2 linked regions of the Alloactinosynnema sp. L-07 genome follow. The main gene of each other region encodes a partner of the protein of the gene in region 2 in a complex. Links are inferred from orthologs where the notes say so. Each region holds a gene or a part of one and is shown on either strand. Other genes may lie near its edges.

Region 1 (3,032 bases), 3.0 Mb from region 2 along the record:
GGATCAAGGTCGGCAAGCCGCTGGACTTCTCCCGCTACGCGGGCCTGGAGGGCGACCGTTTCGTCGAACGCTCGATCACCGACGAGATCATGTACGCGCTGATGGAGCTGTCCGGCCAGGAGTACGTCGACATCTACGCGGCCAAGGCCAAGGAACTGGAGGCCGCCCACAAGGCGGGCGCGGTCACCGACGTCCCCACCCAACTCAAGCGCGAGGCCCGCGTCCCGGAGACCGAGGCCAGCTAGCCAACCATGGCGTTGCAGCCCGCTCTCGTCCCGCAGCCGCTTGAGTTCGGCCGTGAGTCTGCGTCGGTTCAACTAGTCTCGCTCGGTGCGATTCTTTTATGACTGCGAGTTCATCGAGGACGGAACGACCATCGACCTGGTGTCGATCGGTGTGGTGGACGAGAACGGGCGTGAGTTCTACGCGGTCTCCACTGAGTTCGACCCGGCCAAGGCCGGTCCCTGGGTGCGCGACAACGTGCTGGACAAGCTGCCATCGCCCGCGGACAAGGCGTGGTGCGACCGGGCCACGATCCGCAAGCGGCTGCTGGAGTTCCTGACCACGCCCAAGTCCCGCGACAAGATCGAGCTGTGGGCCTGGTTCGGCGCCTACGACCATGTGGTGCTCGGGCAGCTGTGGGGGGCGATGCCCGCGCTGCCGCGGGAGATCCCGCGCTTCACCCGGGAGTTGCGGCAGCGCTGGGAGGACGTGGGCAAGCCGCACCTGCCGACCCCGCCGAACGACGCGCACGACGCGCTCGCCGACGCTCGTCACAACCTCGTCCGCTGGCGCATCATCGAAGCTGAGTGGCGCAAAAAGGTCGCCGGATAGCCCCCTGCTTGCTACACCGATTCAGTAGCCGGCAGGCTGGGCGTCGACATCGGTGACGACGGTCACTGTCTCGGTCAAGGTCCAGGAGGGGCTCATGCGGGTCGGCGTGCTCACCGGCGGCGGTGACTGTCCAGGTCTCAACGCGGTCATCCGGGCGGTGGTCCGGAAGGGGATCGAAGGCCACGGCTGGGAGATCGTCGGGTTCCGCAACGGCTGGCAGGGACCGATCGATGGCAACACCAAGCCGGTCGGACTCGCCGAGGTAGAGGACATCCTGACCCGCGGCGGCACCATCCTCGGCTCCTCGCGGACCAACCCCTACAAGGTCGACGGCGGTCCGGAGAAGATCCGCGCGACCCTGGCCGAACTGGGCGTCGACGCGCTCATCGCGATCGGCGGCGAGGACACGCTCGGGGTGGCCAAGCGGCTCACCGAGGACGGCATCGGGGTCGTCGGCGTGCCGAAGACCATCGACAACGACCTCAACGCCACCGACTACACCTTCGGCTTCGACACCGCCGTGCACATCGCCACCGAGTCCATCGACCGGCTGCGCACCACCGCCGAGTCCCACCACCGGGCGCTGGTCGTGGAGGTCATGGGCAGGCACGCGGGCTGGATCGCGCTGCACTCCGGCCTCGCGGGTGGGGCCAACGTGATCCTGGTGCCGGAGCGGCCGTTCAGTGTCGACAAGGTCATCGAGTGGGTGCAGCGGCGCTTCGAGCGGCAGTACGCGCCGATCATCGTGGTGGCCGAGGGCGCGCTGCCCGAGGGCGGCGCCGAGGTGCTGGCCAGCGGCGAGAAGGACGCTTTCGGGCATGTCCGGCTCGGCGGCGTCGGCACGTGGCTGGCCGAGGAGATCGCGGCCAAGACCGGCAAGGAGTCCCGCGCCGTGGTCCTGGGCCACACCCAGCGCGGCGGCACGCCCACCGCCTACGACCGGGTGCTGGCCACCCGGTTCGGCCTGCACGCCGTCGACGCGGTGGCCGACGGCGACTTCGGCGTGATGGTGGCGCTGCGCGGCACCGACATCGTGCGGGTCAAGCTCGCCGAGGCGACCGCGGAGCTCAAGACCGTGCCGCTGGAGCGGTACGCCGAGGCCGAGATCTTCTTCGGCTGATCCCGCGGGCGCGTTATGGTGCCCGCCATGGAGGATCTGCTCTGGGCGGGCGCCGACGCGCAGGCCCGTGCCCTGCGCGACGGCCAGGTCACCGCGCCCGATCTGCTCGAGGCCGTCCTGCGCCGCGCCGAGTCGCTCAACCCGACGCTGAACGCGTTCCGTGTTCTCTATGTCGACGCCGCCCGTGAAGCGGCGCGCGAGGCCCAGCGCAGACTCGACGCGGGGGAGCGGACCCCGCTGCTCGGCGTGCCTGTGGCGGTGAAGGACGACACCGACGTCGCCGGTGACGTCACCACCAAGGGCGCCCGGCCGCAGTTCCCGCCCGCCGCGGCCGACAGCGCCGTGGTCGCCCGGCTGCGCGCGGCGGGCGCGGTGGTCGTCGGGCGGACGCTGACCCCCGAGCAGTGCCTGTGGCCGTTCACCGAGACCCTGACCTACGGTGCCACCCGCAACCCGTGGAACCCGGACTACACCACCGGCGGCTCGTCTGGCGGGTCCGCGTGCGCGGTCGCGGGCGGCATCGTCGGCGCGGCGACCGGTTCCGACGGCGGCGGCTCGATCCGCATTCCGGCCACCGCGACCGGGGTGTTCGGCATCAAGACCTCGCGCGGTCTGGTCGACCAGACCCCGTGGGTCGGCGGGTGGAACGGCCTGTCGGTGATCGGCCCGCTCGGCCGCACGGTCGCCGACGTGGGCGCCCTGCTCGACGTGATCGCCGACGGCGGCGACTACCGGGCCGCTGTCGACGCCGACCCCGGCCCGCTGCGGATCGCCCTGTCGTGGCGCACGCCGATGGGCCGCCCGCCGATGAACCCCCGCTGGCGCCGCGCGGTCATCGACACCGCCGACCGGCTGCGCGATCTCGGCCACAGCGTCACCGAGGTCGACCCGCCGCTGGGCACCGCCCCGTCCACCCTGTTCCTGATCCGCTACCTGCGCGGCGTGGCCGACGACGTCGCGGGCCTGCCGCATCCGGAGTGGCTGGAGTCGCGGACCCGCAAGATCGCCTTCCTCGGCAGGCGCGTCCCGGACTCCGCCCTTGGCTGGGCCCAGCGCGTCGAGGACCGCCTGCAGCGCA
Region 2 (3,139 bases):
CGTGCGCGTAGTAGCAGGTGTGCTCCTTGGCGGTGAACGCGTTGAGTTCGCCGCCGACGGCGTCGATCTCCTCGGCGATCTGCGCCGCGGTGCGCTTCGCGGTTCCCTTGAACAGCAGGTGTTCGAGGTAGTGCGCGGCACCGGCGACGGCGTTGGGCTCGTCGCGCGACCCGACCTGCACCCAGATGCCCACCGACGCGCTGCGCACGCCCGGCACCTGCTCGGTGATCACCCGCATGCCGCCCGGGAGCAGCGTGCGCTTGACGATGGCGTCGGCGGAGTTCTCCAGGGTCAGGGTGCTCCCCGGCTTCTGGAGGTGGCCTTGGACCTTTGCGGAACGGCCGCGAGCGCTCAGAAGAGCACTCGCGGCCGCCGTGGAGCGTTCACTCACTGGGCAGGAGCCGCCTCAACCGTCTCGGGAGCCTCGACCGGCGCGTCAGCGGCCGGAGCGGCTTCGGCGTCTTCGACGACAACCAGGCTGATCTTGCCGCGCTGGTCGATGTCGGCGATCTCGACGCGGAGCTTGTCGCCGACCTTGACGACATCCTCCACCTTGTTGATGCGCTTGCCGTTGCCCAGCTTGGAGATGTGGACCAAGCCGTCCTTGCCCGGCAGCAGGGAGACGAAGGCGCCGAAGGCGGCGGTCTTGACGACCGTGCCCAGGAAGCGCTCGCCGACCTTGGGGAGCTGCGGGTTCGCGATGGCGTTGATGAGGCCGATGGCGGCCTCGGCGGACGGACCGTCCGCGGCACCGACATAGATCGTGCCGTCATCCTCGATGGAGATGTCGGCGCCGGTCTGCTCGGTGATCGAGTTGATCATCTTGCCCTTCGGGCCGATGACCTCACCGATCTTGTCCACCGGGATCTTCACGCTGGTCACGCGCGGGCTGTACGGGGACATCTCGTCCGGACCGTCGATCGCCTCGGCCATGACCTCGAGGATCGTGTACCGGGCGTCCTTGGCCTGCTCCAGCGCCTGGGCCAGGACCTCCGACGGGATGCCGTCGAGCTTGGTGTCCAGCTGCAGGGCGGTGACGAAGGTCTTGGTGCCCGCGACCTTGAAGTCCATGTCGCCGAAGGCGTCCTCGGCGCCGAGGATGTCGGTCAGCGCGACGTAGCGCGTCTCACCGTCGACCTCGTCGGACACCAGGCCCATGGCGATACCCGAGACCGGCGCCTTGAGCGGCACACCGGCGTTGAGCAGCGACATGGTCGACGCGCAGACCGAGCCCATCGAGGTCGAGCCGTTGGAGCTCAGCGCCTCGGAGACCTGGCGGATGGCGTACGGGAACTCGTCGCGCTTGGGGAGAACGGGCATGAGGGCCCGCTCGGCCAGCGCGCCGTGGCCGATCTCGCGCCGCTTCGGCGAGCCGACGCGGCCGGTCTCGCCGGTGGAGAACGGCGGGAAGTTGTAGTGGTGCATGTAGCGCTTGTGCGTCTCCGGGGACAGCGAGTCGATCTGCTGCTCCAGGCGAAGCATGTTCAGCGTGGTGACACCCAGGATCTGGGTCTCGCCGCGCTCGAACAGTGCCGAGCCGTGCGCCCGCGGGATCAGCGCGACCTCGGCGGACAGGTCGCGGATGTCGGTCAGACCGCGACCGTCGATGCGGACCTTGTCGCGCAGGATGCGCTGGCGGACGAGCTTCTTGTTCAGCGAGCGGAACGCCGCGCCGATCTCCTTGTCGCGACCCTCGAACGCCGCCTGGGCGCCGACGGTCTCCAGGCACAGGGCCTTGACCTCGTCGATGCGGTTCTCGCGGTCCTGCTTGCCCGCGATGGTCAGCGCCTCGGCCAGCTGGTCGGAGACGGCGGCCGCGACCGCGTCGTACGCGTCGGGCTGGTAGGCCGGGTAGGTCGGGAACTCGCCGGTCGCCTTGGCGGCGTTGCCCGCGAGCTCGGCCTGCGCGTCGCACAGCACCTTGATGAACGGCTTGGCGGCCTCAAGGCCCTGCGCCACGACCTCTTCGGTCGGCGCCGGGGCACCGGCCTCGATCAGGTCGATCACGTTGTCGGTGGCCTCGGCCTCGACCATCATGATCGCGACGTCGTTGTTCACGACGCGACCGGCGACGACCATGTCGAAGACGGCCTTCTCAAGCTGCTCGTAGGTCGGGAACGCGACCCACTGGCCTTCGATGAGCGCGACCCGGACACCGCCGATGGGGCCCGAGAAGGGCAGCCCGGCGAGCTGGGTGGACGCCGACGCGGCGTTGATCGCCACGACGTCGTAGAGGTCCTGCGGGTTGAGCGACTGGACCGTGATGACGACCTGGATCTCGTTGCGCAGGCCGTCGACGAACGACGGGCGCAGCGGGCGGTCGATGAGGCGGCAGGTCAGGACCGCGTCGGTGGACGGGCGGCCCTCGCGGCGGAAGAACGCGCCGGGGATGCGACCCACGGCGTACATGCGCTCCTCGACGTCCACGGTCAGCGGGAAGAAGTCGAAGTGCTCCTTGGGGTGCTTCGACGCCGTCGTCGCCGACAGCAGCATGGTCTCCTCATCGAGGTAGGCCACGACGCTGCCCGCGGCCTGGCGGGCCAGGCGGCCCGTCTCGAATCGGATGGTGCGCGTGCCGAACTTGCCGTTATCGATGACGGCTGTCGACTCGTGCACGGTGTTGTCAGTCATATATCTCCTCGTCTTCGAGCCAGCGCGCAACCCGAGCACGGGCGCGGTTCGGACGAGGCCGGTCTTCGATCGAAGTCTTCGGGGTTTGATCGACACTCCCTGTGTCGTGTCCCGGAGACCACTACCGAGGACCGGCGAACTTGGTCCCGTGGTGCGCGGCGTGCTGGCTCTTCGTCTTTTGACTCATGCCCTGGTGAGCAGAGCCTTTTGACTCTTGCCCTTGGTGAGCAGAGCCTTCGTTGCTTGTTGAGTTATGGGTGGGGGGAGTGACCGTCGGCCACTCCCCCCAGTGTCACGCTATCGACGCAGGCCGAGGCGCGAGATCAGCGCACGGTAGCGCTCGATGTCGACCTTGGTCAGGTAGTTGAGCAGCCGGCGGCGACGGCCGACAAGAAGCAGCAGGCCACGACGCGAGTGGTGGTCGTGCTTGTGCATCTTCAGGTGCTCGGTGAGGTCCTTGATGCGCTTGGTGAGCAGCGCGATCTGGGCCTCGGGGGATCCGGTGTCC

The links. The genes of interacting proteins can lie anywhere in the genome.
Region 1: BN1701_RS16430 (region 2) and BN1701_RS03500 share a complex: the UniProt entries of both Bacillus subtilis proteins name them as parts of the possible RNA degradosome complex. The link is inferred for Alloactinosynnema sp. L-07 from one-to-one orthologs.

The regions. Positions count from the first base shown.
Region 1 is NZ_LN850107.1:691,365-694,396, forward strand. The notes cover bases 57-2,941. They hold BN1701_RS03500 (6-phosphofructokinase), read left to right. Parts: upstream 57-928; coding sequence 929-1,954; downstream 1,955-2,941. Other genes in these bases: BN1701_RS03490 (1-acyl-sn-glycerol-3-phosphate acyltransferase), read left to right, coding at 57-245; BN1701_RS03495 (polyadenylate-specific 3'-exoribonuclease AS), read left to right, coding at 331-834; BN1701_RS03505 (amidase family protein), read left to right, coding at 1,982-2,941. Also shown: more of BN1701_RS03490, read left to right, coding at 1-56; more of BN1701_RS03505, read left to right, coding at 2,942-3,032. UniProt on the Bacillus subtilis protein: Catalyzes the phosphorylation of D-fructose 6-phosphate to fructose 1,6-bisphosphate by ATP, the first committing step of glycolysis.
Region 2 is NZ_LN850107.1:3,735,465-3,738,603, forward strand. Bases 10-3,001 are described here. They hold BN1701_RS16430 (polyribonucleotide nucleotidyltransferase), read right to left. Parts: upstream 2,632-3,001; coding sequence 388-2,631; downstream 10-387. Other genes in these bases: BN1701_RS16425 (M16 family metallopeptidase), read right to left, coding at 10-391; rpsO (30S ribosomal protein S15), read right to left, coding at 2,929-3,001. In the rest of the region: more of BN1701_RS16425, read right to left, coding at 1-9; more of rpsO, read right to left, coding at 3,002-3,139. UniProt on the Bacillus subtilis protein: Involved in mRNA degradation. Catalyzes the phosphorolysis of single-stranded polyribonucleotides processively in the 3'- to 5'-direction. Necessary for competence development in Bacillus subtilis.